2 regions of the Stenotrophomonas sp. 112478_Sma genome follow, and region 2 is predicted to be linked to the other one. Evidence: predicted binding sites of a transcription regulator. Region 2 holds the regulator's gene; the other holds the start of a gene.
The links. The regulator FliA, encoded in region 2, starts transcription of late flagellar genes. The targets are predictions, from matches to a motif close to TAAAGTTTNNCNNNCNNNGGCCGATAA.
Positions count from the first base shown of each region.

Region 1: a site for FliA is predicted at 3,073-3,099, ahead of ACZK08_RS17585 (methyl-accepting chemotaxis protein). Genes of this name have one in related genera too.

Region 1 covers NZ_CM151072.1:3,862,702-3,870,661, forward strand. The annotation lists gene ACZK08_RS17580 (PepSY domain-containing protein) at 1-473, shown strand, start outside; gene ACZK08_RS17585 (methyl-accepting chemotaxis protein) at 510-3,044, opposite strand; gene ACZK08_RS17590 (arylamine N-acetyltransferase family protein) at 3,248-4,087, shown strand; gene ACZK08_RS17595 (VOC family protein) at 4,111-4,317, opposite strand; gene ACZK08_RS17600 (transporter substrate-binding domain-containing protein) at 4,399-5,115, shown strand; gene ACZK08_RS17605 (LysR substrate-binding domain-containing protein) at 5,167-6,063, opposite strand; gene ACZK08_RS17610 (GIY-YIG nuclease family protein) at 6,379-6,945, opposite strand; gene ACZK08_RS17615 (alkaline phosphatase) at 7,007-7,960, opposite strand, start outside.
Region 2 covers NZ_CM151072.1:1,953,328-1,961,287, forward strand. The annotation lists gene motD (flagellar motor protein MotD) at 1-930, opposite strand, end outside; gene ACZK08_RS09105 (flagellar motor protein) at 932-1,672, opposite strand; gene ACZK08_RS09110 (chemotaxis protein CheA) at 1,819-3,651, opposite strand; gene ACZK08_RS09115 (protein phosphatase CheZ) at 3,654-4,259, opposite strand; gene cheY (chemotaxis response regulator CheY) at 4,259-4,651, opposite strand; gene ACZK08_RS09125 (RNA polymerase sigma factor FliA) at 4,709-5,452, opposite strand; gene ACZK08_RS09130 (MinD/ParA family ATP-binding protein) at 5,449-6,336, opposite strand; gene flhF (flagellar biosynthesis GTPase FlhF) at 6,323-7,960, opposite strand, start outside.

The DNA of each region.
Region 1 (7,960 bases), 1.9 Mb from region 2:
CGCCGGCAGGCGCGCACATCGCCGCGCGCGTGCACCGCAACCCCGGCTTCCATCGCGTGCCGGGCGCACCCATGGTGCTGATCGGCAACGGCACCGGCATCGCCGGCCTGCGCGGCCTGCTGCGCGAGGCGGCACACGCAGGCGAGCACGGCCACTGGCTGCTGTTCGGCGAGCGCCAGCGCGCTCATGACTTCCTGTTCGCCGATGAGGTGAGCGCATGGCAGGCGCAGGGCCATCTGATCCGGGTCGACCTGGCGTTCTCGCGCGACGCAGCGGGCGGTTACGTTCAGGACCGCCTGCGGTCGGCCTGCGATGAACTGCGGGAATGGATGCAGCGTGGCGCCGTGATCCATGTCTGCGGCTCGCTGCAGGGCATGGCCGAGGGCGTGGATCAGGTACTGCGGGGCGCGCTCGGTGACGAGGTGGTGGAAACGCTGCTCGAGAGCGGTCGCTACCGGCGCGACGTGTATTGAGCCGCGCCGCCGGGCTGGACCCGGCGGCGGACGCGATCACGCCGCCGCGCGGGCCTGACGGTCCGGCTGCAGGCGGAACGCGGACACGGCTTCGGCCAGCGCGCGCACCTGCGCCTGCATCTGCGCGGTCGACGAGCCGGCTTCTTCCACCAGGCTGGCGTTGCGCTGGGTACTGGCCTCCATCTGCACGATGGCGTGGTTCACCTGGGCGATGCCCGCGTGCTGATCCTGCGAGGCGCTGCGGATGCCGGCGAGCAGGTCCGCCAGCTGCTGCACGCTGCCGACGATCTCGTCCATGGTGGTGCCCGCCTGCGCGGCCTGCACGCTGCCCTGGCCGACGCGTGCCACGGAATCCTCGATCAGCGCCTTGATCTGCCTGGCTGCCTCGGCACTGCGCTGCGCGAGCAGACGCACTTCCGCCGCCACCACCGCGAAACTGCGGCCCTGCTCTCCGGCACGCGCAGCCTCCACGGCGGCGTTGAGCGCAAGGATGTTGGTCTGGAATGCGATGCCGTCGATCAACTGGGTGATGTCCCCGATGCGGTGCGATGCTTCACTGATGCCCTGCATGGTCTCCACCACCTGACCGACGGCCACCCCACCCCGCTGTGCAACCGCTGCAGCCCCCTGCACCAGCGCGTCGGCACGTCCGGCGGCGTCGGCGTTGCGGCCGACGGTGTCGGTCAGCTCATGCATCGAGGCTGCGGTCTCTTCCAGATTGGCCGCCTGCTGCTCGGTACGCTGCGAGAGGTCGTGATGGCCGGCAACGATTTCACCGACACCGCTGTCGAGGCTGGCGGCGGCGCGCTGGATGCGGGTCACGATGCGGCCGAGCTGTGCGACGGTTGCATTGGCGTCGTCGCGCATGCGTGCGAACACGCCCTGCAGCTCACCTTCCATGCGCACGCTGAGATCCCCACGGGCCAACGCCGCCAGCAATGCCTGCAGGTCCCCCAGGTTGGTTTCAAAGGTGGACAGCAGGCGGTTGATGCTGGTGGACAGCGTATGCACGAAACCGTGCTTGCCCTGCAGCGAAATGCGCCCGTGCAGGTCACCCTGCGCGGCAGCGTCGACCAGTGCCGCCACCTCGGTCTCCAGCAGCGTTTCCAGCGCACGGCTGCGCCACTCCAGCGCCACGCCCAGGAACTGGTCGTCATCGACGATGGCATTGGCGATCAACTGATAGCGCACACCGGCATGACTGATTTCCCGCTCCTGGCGGTGGCGCGCGTCTACCAGGCTGGCCAGGGCCGGATGCAGGTCCCGCGCGTCAGTGCCGACCAGCGCGTCGGCCTGCAGGCCCAGCACGTGCCGCAACGCAGGATTGGCGTAGGCCACCTGGCCTTCGGCATCGACCACCATCAGCCCGGTCTGCGCGCAGTCCAGGGCCTGGCGTACGCGCGTGTTGCCACGGGCCATCGCACGCTCGGTCTCGATGCGCGCACGCAGCCGCTGCTGCATGTCCACCAGGCGCTGTGCCAGCTGGCCGATCTCGTCGTTGGCGTTGTGCACGCGCAACGTGGTATCGAGCCGGTCATCGGCGATGTCGCTGGCGAACCGCAGGGTGTCCTGGATCGGCCTGCGCACCGCGCGCAGCACCAGCAGCAGGCTGGTGATCAGCACGCCGGCCACCAGCAGCAGGGTGAGGGCGAACAGCACGCTCATGGTGCGTGCACCGGCCTGCTGCCGCGCCTGCGCCAGGGCCAGCGCATTCACCTGTGCCTGCTGGAAGGCGGCGAGCGCAGGCGCCACGCCGGCAGCCGTCTCCAGCAGCGATTGCGTCTCCACATCAAGGCCGACGCGGGCAGCGGTATAGCCAAGCAGTGCCGACTGATAGGCGTCCATGCCGGTGCGGAGGGCCTCCTGCACGTCGGGCGGCAACCCCGCCAGCGCCAGATCGAACGGCAGCTTCTCTTCGCTGGCGCGGTCGGCATGAGTCGAATCGCCATCGAGCAGCAGCAGCGCTTCCTGGCGCCGCATCTTCTGCAGGTGCAGCGCCAGTGCCGGCCGGTCCAGGCCATCCACCCGCTGCTGCAGGGCATCGGCGGCCTGCTGCAGCTGTGCAGCCAGGCCCGCATCACCACGCCCCATCTCGTCCACACGTTCGAACAGCGCGGCCACTCCCTGCGAGAATCCCTCGGCGGCCTCGGTGAGCGCCTGCAATGCCTTGCGGCGACCGGCATCCATCGGCATCGCCCTGAGCGCCTTCAGATCGACCTGCAGTGCCTGCTGGGCCGCCTGCAGCTGGCTGCGGTCGGCATCGTCGAAACTGCGTGCATACTGGGTCTGCAGGCGACGCGCCTCCGCCACCCGTGTCGCCAGGCGTGCGGCCAGATCGCTGCCACGCTGGTAACTGGCCTGGCTGCGTGCGGCCTGACTGCTGGCATGGCCGGTCCAGGCATGGACGGCGGCGATCGCCACCAGGCCCGCGCCGCAGACCAGCAGGGTGGCCTTGAGTTTGTTGGCCACGCTGAGCCGATGCGGCTGCAGCCAGACCAGCAGGCGTGGAAGCGCCGAGCGCATCGCGATGAGACGGGTGCGCAGGAACCGAAGGGGGACGACGGCCGACATCACAGACTCCAGGCGGAAGGACGCACCTGTATCGGCCTGACCGGCGACAACTTTAGGCACATTGCCGACGCTGTGGCACGCACCGTGCCGGTTGCGCTCTTTGTACCGGCCCCAGGCGACGGAGACGTGACACGGCGCCCGCGCTTGACCTCAACCCCGGTTGCGGTTGCACAGTGGGATTCTTCCCACCTGCCGCCCTCGCCATGACCCCGCTCGACGTCCCCCGTTATCTGCAGCGCCTGCAACTGGATGCTCCGCCGTCGCTGGACCTTGCCGGACTGACCCTGCTGGTGCAGCGCCACAACGCCCTGCTCCCCTTTGAAACCCTCAGCAGCCTGCTGCGCGACGCGGTGCCGATCGATCTGGACAGCGTGCAGCACAAGCTGCTCGACCAGCAGCGCGGCGGTTACTGCTTTGAACTCAACGGCGGCCTGCTGGCGCTCCTGCAGGCAGTGGGCTTCGACGCACAGCCGCTGAGCGCGCGCGTGCTGCTGGCGGCACAGGACAATGCCCCGACGGCGCGTACCCACCTGCTGCTGCGCGTGCACGTGGAGGGAGAGGACTGGCTGGTCGATGCCGGCTTCGGTGGCCTGACGCCGACGGTGCCGCTGCGGCTGTACGAAACGGCGCCGCAGGCCACGCCGCACGAGTCTTTCCAGCTGCAGCAGCTGGCGGGTGAGGACGACTTCGTGCTTTCCGCCCAGGCGGGCGACGCATGGCGGGCGATGTACCGCTTCGACCTGCGGCCGCCAGCGCCGATCGACAACGTGGTGGCCAACTGGTACGTGTGCACGCACCCGGATTCGGGTTTCCCCGGCCAGCTGCGCGCGTCACTGGCCGGCCCGGACTGGCGGCGCACCATCGGCAGTGGCAACTACACCGAGTACCGCCCCGGGCAGGCGCCGCTCAAGCGTCCGCTGCGCGATGCCGCCGACGTGCGCGACGTCCTGCAGTCGGCATTCGGCCTGCGCGTGCCGGACGATGCGCGGCTCGACCCGGCGATCACCGATTGGCTGCAGCGCTCGCACGCCGCATCACGGTAGCACCGCGCGGCACGGTGCCCGGGTTACAACGTCACCGGCGCCTGCAGCGCAATGCGGTTGCCCTCGCTGTCGCAGATCTCGGCCACCCGCCAGTGGCCGGCATCTGCCGGGCCGCGGCAGCCGTGCAGCTGGACCGGCGCATCGATGCGCACCTGCAGCCACTGCTGGTAGAAGGCGATGGCGCGAGCCAGGTCGCTGGCCGGAATCTCGACATGCGCGATGGGGTTCATCGTCGCAGGATGGCGCCGCCCTGACATTCCGTGCGCATCGTTGCGGGCATGCTGGCCTGCCCACCCTTCGCGGAGCGCTGCATGACCCTGGCCGATCACCGAAGTGCACTGGCGCCACTGGGCCATCTGCGCGTCGCCATCAATCTGGGGAATCCGGTCCTTGCGCAGGGCGACGCACGATCGCCGCGCGGCCCCTCGGTGGAGCTGGCCACCGCGCTGGCGCAGCGGATGGGCGTGCAGGCGCGATTCACCTGTCACGATGCGGCCGCATCGGTGGTCGCGGCGGCAGCCGACGACGCATGGGACCTGGCCTTTCTCGCCATCGATCCGGCACGTGCCGGCCGCATCGCCTTCAGTGCACCGTATGTGGAGATCGAAGGAACCTACCTGGTGCGCGAGGACAGTCCCGCGCGGCAGGTGGCCGATCTGGATCGCGATGGGCTGCGTATCGCCGTTGGCCGCGGTGCCGCCTACGATCTGTTCCTGAGCCGGGAACTGCGGCACGCCACGATCGAGCGTGCCGACACGTCGGCGACGGCCATCGATCTGTTTGACGTACGGCGCCTGGATGCCGCCGCTGGCGTGCGCCAGCCACTGCAGGCCTGGGCACTGCAGCATCCGGGACACCGCGTGCTCGCCGACCGCTTCACTGCGATCCAGCAGGCCGTGGCCGCACCTGCAGCGCGCCCCGCTGCCGCCCTGCGGGCCCTGTTCGACGAGGTCGAGGCGATCAAGGCAGGGCCCCTGCTCGAGGACGCTTTCGCACGTTCCGGACAGGCGGTCACCCTGGTGCGATGACGCAGCGGTGGCCCGCAGCACGCGGCAGGTGGCTGCGTGCGCCGGGCCGGATCAGCCCTGCGTCTCCATGTGCCGCGCATGCTCGCTGGCCTGCGCATGCAACCACTCACGGAAAGCGAGGAATCCACGGTGGCGCGCCGAGCGCTGCGGATACACCAGCCAGTGCGGCCAGGCCGTTTTCAGCCGCTGCTCCGACAGCGCGACCAGCTGGCCCGAATCCAGCAGCAGGCGCGCGCGCGTCAGCCGGCCCAGGGCCACACCGACGCCATCGAGCGCTGCACGGTGATGCGCTTCCGAATCGTCGAGCACCGCCACGAACCGCGAAGGGGGGCTCTGCCCGATCAGGGCAAACCACGCGGCCCATGCGCCATCCGGATCGCCCAGCAGCGGCCACTGCGCCAGTGGAGCACGGTCGATGCCGCCCATCCGCGCGATCAGCGCCGGGCTGGCCATCGGCACCAGCCACTCATCGAACAGCCGCTCGACCACCAGCCCGGCCCATTGCCCGCCGCCTACGCGCAAGGCCGCGTCGAACTGCAGCTGCCGATCGAAATCGACAAGGCGTTCGCTGGACTGCAGGTTGATCTCGATCTGCGGGTGTGCGGCGACGAAAAGACCCAGCCGTGGCACCAGCCATGCGGAGGCCATCGACGGTACGGCGCTGATCGTCAGCACATGTTCGGCGCGCGCGGCGTAGCGCTGGAACACCTCGTTGATTGCATCCAGGTGCGGCCCGACCCGATCGAGCAGGCGCTGGCCCTCCAGGGTCAGTGCGACCCCGCGCGCCTGGCGGACCAGCAGCGGCTGGCCGAGGCGTTCTTCGAGCTGCCGCATCTGGTGGCTGAGCGCGCTGACGGTCAGGTTCATCGACGCCGCGGCGCGTGACAGGTTGCCCAGGCGCGCGGCAGCCACGAAACCCTGCAGGGCATGGAGGGGTGGGCGGGACATGAGGCTTGAATCCTGTTCAAGTCAAGCTTGCGGAAATGTCGCTTTTTACGTCCTCATGCTGCCCGTATCGTTCAATCCACTCAAGTGGAGCGACGATCATGAACATCTTCAGCAGTCTGTTGTTCCTGCACGGTCACATCGCAAGCGCCGAGCTGGCGCGCCAGTTGGCCACGCCGGTAGCCAGCACGACCGGGGTACCCGCAAAGCCGTACCGGAGCACACACCTCGACCGTCCAGCTGCGGTGCAGGTGCCTTGCCCCACCTGCTCCGCCCCGCGCTGAGCGAGGCAGCGGCGGGCTTACCGGGGCCGGGGCGCTAATGCCCGTACCAGGCCTGCACATGGGGCGGCAGCGATGGCAGCGGGTCGATGTCCAGCGCGCGATAGCCATCGAGAGTATCGCGCAGCACCGCCGGTCCGGGGCTGCCCGGCATGCGCAGGCTTTCCTCTTCCGGCAGCTGCAGGGCGGCCCAGTCATGCAGGCGATCCAGCCGCTGGACCATGGCGGCGCGCAGCCAGGGGCGCAGCGGGAAGGTCCGATATCCGCGCCCATCCAGCGTACGCACAGCATCGGACAGGGCCTGGTTCGCGCCACGCACCCATTCGGTGCGTCCGCCGGCCTTGTCCTGCACGGTCATCGGTGCCGGCGCGCGATGGGCTCGGAAGGGGGCACGCAGCTCCAGCTCCAGGTCACGCGCATCGCGCTCGGTTTCCGCCTCCACCAGCGCCCCGGCGCACAGATCGAAGAACTCGAACCAGCGCCGATGCAGTGCGCTGATGCGACCGAGCGGGTCACGCGAGAAGCCGATCTTGGCGTAATCCTCCCAGGCGCAGGGAAAGACGTAGGCGAAGACACGACCATCGATGCGGATCTGCGGTTCCATCGGCGCAGGCTGCATCGCTTCGGACGCGATGGCAACCGGGCCGAACCGTGCGCCGTTCGGGTCACGGCCGCTGCAGCACGTCCTCCACTGCGGCAGCCACGTCGGTGTTGTCGATGTAGCTGCCATCATTCCACCGCACATGCTGGCGGTAACCGGCGTCGATGCCGCGCACGCGGGCGGTGAGCCGCTCGGCGCCGGCGCCCTTGGCCCACAGCGGTACCAGTGCATTGGAATGATTGCCGGTGGGGCGGAAGCTCATCCCCGGCATCCGCCCGCGCCCGTTGTTGCGCACCGGCTCGAACGCCACCTGCTGCGCGTCGGGGCCCATCGGCATGCTGTTGTCGTGGTCGGTGGTGACGATCAGCAGATTGCGCTGCCATCCGCCGTTGCGCTCGATCCACGCCACCACCGCCGATACCGCATCGTTGAACTCGACCGTCTCTTCGATCAGGCGGCCGTACTGCGGCTGGTCGCCGCACTGGCCGTAATGCCATTCCGTGCCGCACGCGCTGGTATGCGCGGCCCAGTCGGTGGCCCCGCCTTCCACCATCAGGAACAGGCCCTTGGACGAGCGCTGCTGCAGGAACTGCAGGGCGCCGCGGGTCATGGTCGCCAGGTCCGGCACGCTGTCGATCTTCCTCACGCCGGAGGGAGTGGTCTCATCCCTGCCCAAGACCTGCAGCTGACGCGCCTGCTGCAGGGTGCTGGCCACACGCGGTACGCCGATCAACGGGCGGTCGGCTTGCACCCTCCCCTGTGCAAGCGCAGCGAACGCTTCCCTGCTGCGGATCAACCGCCACGGTCCGGCAGGATTGCCAGCGATGGGGGTGCCTGCTTCCAGCTGCTGCCAGTCCTGCTGCGACACCCACTCCCAGGGGTTCGCGCAACCTTCTTCCTTCACTGCGCCTGCATCGTCATCGCAGGCGCGGCCATCGACGCTGTAGCCGGGGCCGCCGGTTCCCATGACCAGGTCCATGTGGCCCTGCGCCAGCATCTGGTGGGCGATGGCATGGTA
Region 2 (7,960 bases):
CGGGGAGGGCACTGTGGCGGGCGTTGCCGCAGGCCCGGCGGACGGGTCGGCCGCGCCGTTGGCGGCGTTCAGGCGCTGGCCCAGCGGGTCGACCGAGTGCGAGGTGTCGGCCAGGATGATGACCATCACCCTGCGGTTGCGGTTGCGACCCTGCGCACTGTCGTTGTCCTCGCGCGGGCGGAACTGGCCGTAGCCGACCATGGCCAGACGCGAAGGCTGCAGGCCCTGGTTGGCGAACAGGTGGACCACGCTGGCGGCCCGCGCGGCCGACAGTTCCCAGTTGGAGGGGAAGGTGGCGGTGGCGATCGGCACATTGTCGGTGTGGCCTTCCACCCGCACGCTGTTGGGTACGTCGCGCAGCACACCGGCCAGGCTGGACAGCGTCCCGCGCGCGTGCACGTCCAGCGCCGCCGAGCCGGTCGGGAACAGGATGTCGCTGTTGATCTCCACTTCGATCCACAACTCGGTGCGGCGCACGCTGATCATGCCGCGCTCGATCAGCGGCGACAGCGCGGCGGTCAACCGGTCGGCGATGCTGCTGAGCTGGCGCTCGGCACGGGCGATCTGCTGCTGGTCGTGCACCGAGACCGGCATGCGCATCTGCGAGGCCATGGCCGGCAGCAGGGTAGGGTCGTGCGAGGGTGCCGGTGCGGACGGGCCGATCTTGGTGCCGGACTTGATCACCGAAGGACTGTCCCAGCCGCCCCCCTGCACCTGCTTGTTGCCGACCTGCACCGGATTGATGGTGCGCGGCGCGCCACCAAAGGCATCGGTGAGCGCATCGGCCATGATCCGGTACTTGCCTTCGTTGATCGAGGAGATCGCATACATCACCACGAAGAAGGCCAGCAGCAGCGTCATCAGATCGGCATAGGGGATCGCCCATGCTTCATGGTTGGCGTGCTCTTCGTGGTGTCTGCGGCGGGCCATGTCAGTGCAGGAAGCCGGACAGGTTGGTTTCGATGTTCCGCGGGTTCTCGCCCTGCGCGATCGAGATCAGGCCTTCGATGACCATCTCGCGGTCGCGGCTGTTGTGGGCGATCACCCCCTTCAGCTTGGCGGCGATCGGCAGGAACAGCAGGTTGGCCGACGCGATGCCGTAGATGGTGGCGGTGAAGGCGGCGGCGATGCCATGCCCCAGCTTGCTGGGGTCGGCCAGGTTCTTCATGACGGCGATCAGGCCCAGCACCGCACCGATGATGCCCAGCGTCGGCGCATAGATGCCCATGCCCTCGAAGACCTTGGCAGCGGCCTGGTCACGGTGTTCCTGGCTGCCCAGCTCGATCTCCAGCATGTGCCGGATCGATTCGGGCTCGACGCCGTCGACCAGCAGCTGCAGGCCTTTGCGCAGGAACGGATCCTGCTGCGCTTCCACCTGCGCTTCCAGGCCCAGCAGGCCCTGGCGGCGGGCGATGTTGCTCCACTCGACGATCTGCTGGATCAGCTCGCGACGATCGCTGTGCGGCGGGCGCACGACCCAGCGCACGATCCGGAAGGCATGCCTGAATACGGCGGGTGCGGTGTGCAGCAGGATCGCGGCGATGGTGCCGACGATGACGATCACGAACGCCGCAGGCGACCACAGGGACGCCAGTCCGGCGCCCTTGAGGATGCTGCCGCCGACCAGCGAGGCCAGGGCGAGAAAGAGTCCGATGAGGCTGAGTCTATCCATGGGTCCGGTATCGGCGTGTGTGAATGGGACTTGAGACACCGGTCGATCGCGTACAGACGGTAGTCACAGTTTCTGGTTCGCCGGGCATGGCCCGGCGCTATCGCGCGAGGCCGTTTCCGGTAGCGCCGGGCCATGCCCGGCGAGCGTCATCGCAGGCCATCCACGTCGAGGATGAGGGCCATCCGGCCATCACCGATCAGCGTCGCACCGGCGTAGCCGCGCAGGCCGCGCAGGGCCTTCGGCAATGGCTTGATGACCACTTCCTCGCGCCCACGGACCTGGTCCACGACCAGGCCGAAGCGCGCCTCGCCGGCCTGCAGCACCACGATGGTGAGCAGCGCCGAGGCGGCGGGCGTCACATCCAGCCACTGGCGCAGATCGACCAGCGGCAGGGTGTGCGAGCGACGATCCAGCACCGCCCGGCCATCGAACCAGCCCAGCGAGGTGCGCGGTGCATGCAGCACTTCCATCACGCGCGCCAGCGGCAGCGCATAGACGTCCTCGCCGGCCTGCACCAGCAGGGTTGGCAGGATCGCCAGGGTCAGCGGCACGCGGATCAGGAAGCGGCTGCCCCGGCCCAGTTCCGACTGGATCTGGATCTGCCCACTGAGCTCGCGGATGCGCGACTGCACCACATCCATGCCGACGCCGCGGCCGGAGATGTCGGTCACCTGCTGCTTGGTGGAGAAGCCGGGCAGGAACACCAGGTGCAGGCATTCCTCGCTGCTCAGCCGGGCCGCCGCCTCCGGGTCGATCAAGCCCTTTTCGCGTGCTTTCGCGCGCAGTTTTTCCGGATCGATGCCGGCGCCATCGTCCTGCACCTCGATGCTGACGTAGTCGCCTTCCTGCTGGGCCGACAGACGCACGTGGCCCATGCGTGGTTTGCCCTGTGCTTCGCGCAGATCGGGCATCTCCACACCGTGGTCGATGGCGTTGCGGACCAGGTGCACCAGCGGGTCGGCCAGGGCCTCGACCAGGTTGCGGTCAAGCTCGGTTTCGGCGCCGACCAGCTCCAGGTCCACTTCCTTCTTCAGCGAGCGGGCGACATCGCGGGCGACCTTGGGGAAGCGCGAGAACACCTTGCCGACCGGTTGCATGCGCGTGCGCATCACTGCCGACTGCAGGCGCGCGGTGGCGATGTCCAGGGTCGACACGGCGCGGTCCAGTTCCTCGTCGCGCAGGCGCGCACGCAGGGTCTTGAGCCGGTTGCGCGACAGCACCAGCTCGCCGATCAGGTTGACGATCGCATCCAGCCGCTTGGTATCCACGCGCACGGTGTGCTCGGCCTCGGCCACCGGCTTGTTGGCCGCGGGCTTGGCAGCGGCGGCCGCGGGGCGCGGTGCGGGCAGTGCAGGCGCAGGCGCCGGCGGAGCAGCCACGGGTTTGGCGCCGGGGGCGGCGCCGCCGTGCAGCTGGTCCAGCAGGGCTTCGAACTCATCCTCGCTGATCAGGCCATCGTCGGCCTTGGCCGGCGTCGCCACCGCGGTGGGGGCGTTGCTGCCGTGCAGCTGATCGAGCAGGGCCTCGAACTCGTCGTCGGTGATCAGGTCACCGGCAGCGGGCGCGGCTGCTGCGGGAGCGGCGGCGGCCGGCGCAGCAGCGCCGTGCACGTCGAACTGGGCGATCAGGTCCGGCGGGGCATAGCCGGGTTCGTTGCCGGAAGACACGGCATCCAGCATCGATTGCAGGTAGTCCAGTGATTGCTGTGCGGCATCGAAGTGATGCGGCTGCAGCACCGCCTGGCCAGCGCGGGCGGCGCCCAGTGCCTCTTCGGCGGCATGGCACAGCTCGACCATGGCGGTGATGCCGAGGAAGCCGGCGCCGCCCTTGAGCGTGTGATAGCCACGGAACACGGCGTTGAGCTGGTCGGCGTCCTGCGGCGCCTGTTCCAGCGACACCAGCTGTTCGCCGAGGCGATCCAGGATTTCCTGTGCCTCGATGATGAAATCGGCGGTGATGTCGTCGGATACCGCGCTCATGCTTACAGTCCCAGGTCCGACAACAGGTCGTCGGCGTCGTTCTGAGAGACCGCGTGGCGGTCCAGTCCCTTCAGTGCCGGTCCGGCCAGCGCCGGATCGGTGCGATGCTGCTCCGGTGGCAGGCCCAGCGCGCCAAAGCCTTCGTGCACGCGGCGGACGATGCCGACCACGCGACGGATGATCTGTCCGGTCAGGTCCTGATAGCTCTGGGTCAGGGCAATCTCGGTCAGGTTGTGGCGGATGCGTTCCAGCTGCGCATCCTGCCCCGGCTGCAGGCCTTCGGCGCGCAGCTGTTCGGTGAGGCTGCGGCACTCTTCGGCCAGGTCCAGGGTGCGGTGCGTGGCCTGTTCGGTCATCGCCACCACATGGTCCAGGCGCGCGCAGGCGTCGTCCAGCTCGCCCGCCTCGCTGGGGACGGTCGGCAGTTCGCCCAGGGCCTGGCCCAGTTCGCGGGCCAGCCGTGACAGGCCGCTCATCATCGGCTGCGTGCGTGCGGCCACCAGGGCGTCGATGCGCTGGCGCCAGGCGCTCTCGTCGCCGGATTCGAGCGCGTCGAGGGCTTCCTGCAGGCGCAGGGCGAGGGCGTTCTTGTCGACCGTGGCGTCCATCAGGCGCTGGCCGCCAGGCGTTCGAAGATCTTGCCCAGTTTCTCTTCCAGCGTCTGCGCGGTGAACGGCTTGATGATGTAGCCGTTCACGCCGCTCTGCGCCGCTTCGATGATCTGCTCGCGCTTGGCCTCGGCGGTGACCATCAGGACCGGCAGGGTCTTGAGCTTGGCATCGGCGCGGATCGCCTTGAGCAGCTCGATGCCGGTCATCACCGGCATGTTCCAGTCGGTGACCACGAAGTCGAACGGCTGGCTCTGCAGCATCGACAGTGCGGCATGCCCGTCCTCGGCTTCGGCGGTGTTGGTGAAGCCCAGATCGCCCAGCAGATTCTTGACGATGCGGCGCATGGTCGAGAAGTCGTCGACGATCAGGATGCGCATGTTCTTGTTCAAAGCGGAGTTCCTTTGTTGTTCAGTCGCCCGCGGTGGCCGTGGCCGCCGCAGGCATGTTCATTCTTCAAGCCCGGCATCCGCGGCCTCGAAGATCTTCAGCCGGCCGCGCAGGCGCAGCACGGCCTGGCCGTGGATCTGGCAGACGCGCGATTCGCTCACGCCGAGCACCGCGCCGATCTCCTTCAGGTTCAGCTCCTGCTCGTAGTACAGCGAGAGCACCAGCTGTTCGCGCTCGGGCAGATGGCCGATGGCCTTGCCCAGTTCGCGGCCGAACTCGCCACGTTCCAGGACCTGCTGCGGTGTCGGTCCGCCCTGGGCGACGGTGTCCAGTTCGCCCTGGTCTTCGATGCGCGATTCCAGGCTCAGCACCTGGCCGCGCGAGGCGTCCTCCATCAGCCGCAGGTATTCGGGCAGTGGCATGTCCATGGCCGCCGCCACCTCGGTGGCACTGGCTGCACGGCCCGTGGTCTGCTCCAGGCGGCGGATGGTGGCGGCCGCATCGCGGGCGCGCCGATGCACCGAGCGCGGTACCCAGTCGCCGCGGCGGATCTCGTCGATCATCGAGCCGCGGATGCGGATCGAGGCATAGGTCTCGAACGAGGCACCCTGGTCGGCGTCGTAGCTGCGCGAGGCTTCGATCAGGCCCATCATGCCGGCCTGGATCAGGTCGTCCACTTCGACGCTGGCCGGCAGGCGTGCGGCCAGGTGATGGGCGATGCGCCGCACCAGGTCCGAGTGCTGGGCGATGACCTCGGTCGCCGCCGAGCGCTGGACTTCCCTGTACTGGGCCGCGCCTTTCATGCTGCCACCCCGCGTTGCTTGAGGATGCGCTCGAGGAAGAATTCAACGCCACCGCGTGGCTCGGTGGGGGCCTGCCAGCGGGCGGTGCGACGGGCGATCTCGGTGATCGCCAGCGCCGCCGGGCTGGATGGATAGGCCTTCACCACCGGCTGCTGGCGCTGCACCGACAGGCGCAGCCAGTCATCCTGCGGCACGCAGCCCAGGTAGTTCAGCGAGACATCGGCAAGGAACTTCTCGCAGACCCGGGTCAGCTTTTCATACAGTACGCGGCCCTCGTTGGGGTCGCGCACCATGTTGGCCACCACCTGGATGCGGTCCACGCCGCGCTCGCGCGACAGCACCTTGATCAGTGCGTAGGCGTCGGTGATCGAGGCCGGCTCGTCGCAGACCACGACAACGGTGTCCTGTGCGGCCTGGCAGAAGGTCAGTACGCCGTCGGTGATGCCGGCGGCGGTGTCCACCACCATGATGTCCAGCTCGCGTTCCAGTTCGGAGAACACGTTCACCAGGCCGATGTGCTCGGCCGGGGCCAGCTCGGCCATGTGCCGCCGACCGGACGCGGCCGGCACCACCAGCACGCCGTTCGGACCTTCGACGATCACGTCTTCCAGCGAGCAGCGGCCGGCGACCAGATCCGCCAGGGTGTGGGTGGGATTCAGGCCCAGGATCACGTCGATGTTGGCCAGGCCCAGGTCGGCGTCGAGCAGCAGCGTGCGCTTGCCCATGCCGGCCAGCGCCACGGCCAGGTTGGCCGAGACGTTGGTCTTGCCGACGCCGCCCTTGCCACCGGTCACGGCGATGGTGCGCACAGGGCCGAGCGGCTCGCTGCGGGTGGCCGACAGCGGGAAGGTCTTGGTCAGCTTGGCGTACTCACGCGACGGCATGGTTCAACTCCGGGTTGCAGGGCATATCGGCCGCTCGGCGCAAATCTTCAAGGCGAAGTACGAGATTGGCCGCGCTGGCCCGGTGCAGGTCGTCCGGAACGTCCTGGCCATCGGTCACCCAGGTGATCGGCAGCGCGTGGTCCACCGCGACCGACAGGGCGTTGCCGAAGCGGCCGGTCTCATCCAGCTTGCTCAGCACCAGGCCCTGCAGGTTGGCCGCGCCGAAGCGGCGCACCACCTCGTCCATGTCGCCGAAGCTGGTATTGGCCGGCAACACCAGCAGGGTGCGGACCTGGCGGGCGGCACGCAGCCACTGCAGCTGGGCGGCCAGGGCGCGGTCGCGCGGGCCCAGGCCGGCGGTATCGATCAGCACCAGCTTGTAGTCCTTCAGGCGCTCCAGCAGCTGGTCCAGGTCGGTACCGCTGTTGGCTTCATGCACCGCGATGCCGAGCTGGCGGCCATAGCCGTACAGCTGCTCGCGGGCACCGATGCGCAGCGTGTCGGTGGTGACCAGGGCCACATCGCGCGGCGCGTGCTTCTCGGCGAAGCGCGAGGCGAGCTTGGCGATGGTGGTGGTCTTGCCGGCCCCGGTTGGACCGACCAGAGCGATCACGCCGCCTTCTTCCAGCGGATCGACCGGCGCGATCGGCAGCCTGCGCGAGATCAGGCCCAGCATCAGCCCGCGGCCCCGGTGGGCTTCGGTTTCCAGCGGTATCTGCATGGCCACATCGCGGGCCAGCCCGGCATCGAATCCGTACTCGTCCATCAGGTCCAGGGCGGTCGCCCGCACCGGGCAGCCGCGCAGGCGCTCGTCGGTGAAGCGGTTCATCTCGCGCTCGATGACCTGGCGCATGCCGGCCACTTCGTGGCGCAGCTGGCGGATCTCGGCATCGTCCTGTGCAACCACCGTCAGTACCGGCGCCGGGGCAAGGAGCGGCGCCGGGGCCGGCGCGGTCTCCGCTTCAGCGGCAGCGGCAGGGGCTGGCGTGGTCTCGGCAACGTCCTGCGCGTACGGCGGCTCGGGGTGCACGGACTCGGCCTGCGCAGTGGCCGCAGCGGTGATCGGCAGCGGCGGCGGCAGCACTGCCGGCGCGGGGGATTCGTGATGCTCGTCCTGCGGCGGGTCGATCAGGAAACGGGCGCGGTTGGCGGGCGCCGGTGCGGGAGCCACGACGGCGCTCGCGAACGGCGCGAAGATCTGCTCCGGCAGTGCCGGATCGTTGACGGTGGCACGCGCCAGGGTGGCAGCGAAGCCGGAACTGCCGCGGGTGGGCACGATCTCGTCCGCACTGTCCAGGGTGCGGCCGGTGGCACCGACGGCCGCGCGGGCGAGGGCGGCCACGGCCGATGTGGTGGCCGTCACCGGCTGCTGGGCTGGTGTCGCGGAGCGGCGACGGGTGACCGCGGCGATCACTGCATCCGCGGCGGTGCGCGGTTTCGGCGGCGGCGGAGCCACGTCGCGCCGCGAGGCTTCCAGCGCGCGTTGCACCGCGCTCTCGTCATAGTTGGCTGCGGCGACGATCTCGACGCCTTCCTCGATCCGGCGGTTGGACAGGATCACAGCATCGGGACCATGTTCCTTGCGCACCAGGTTCATGGCCGAGCGCATGTCGGCGGCGACGAA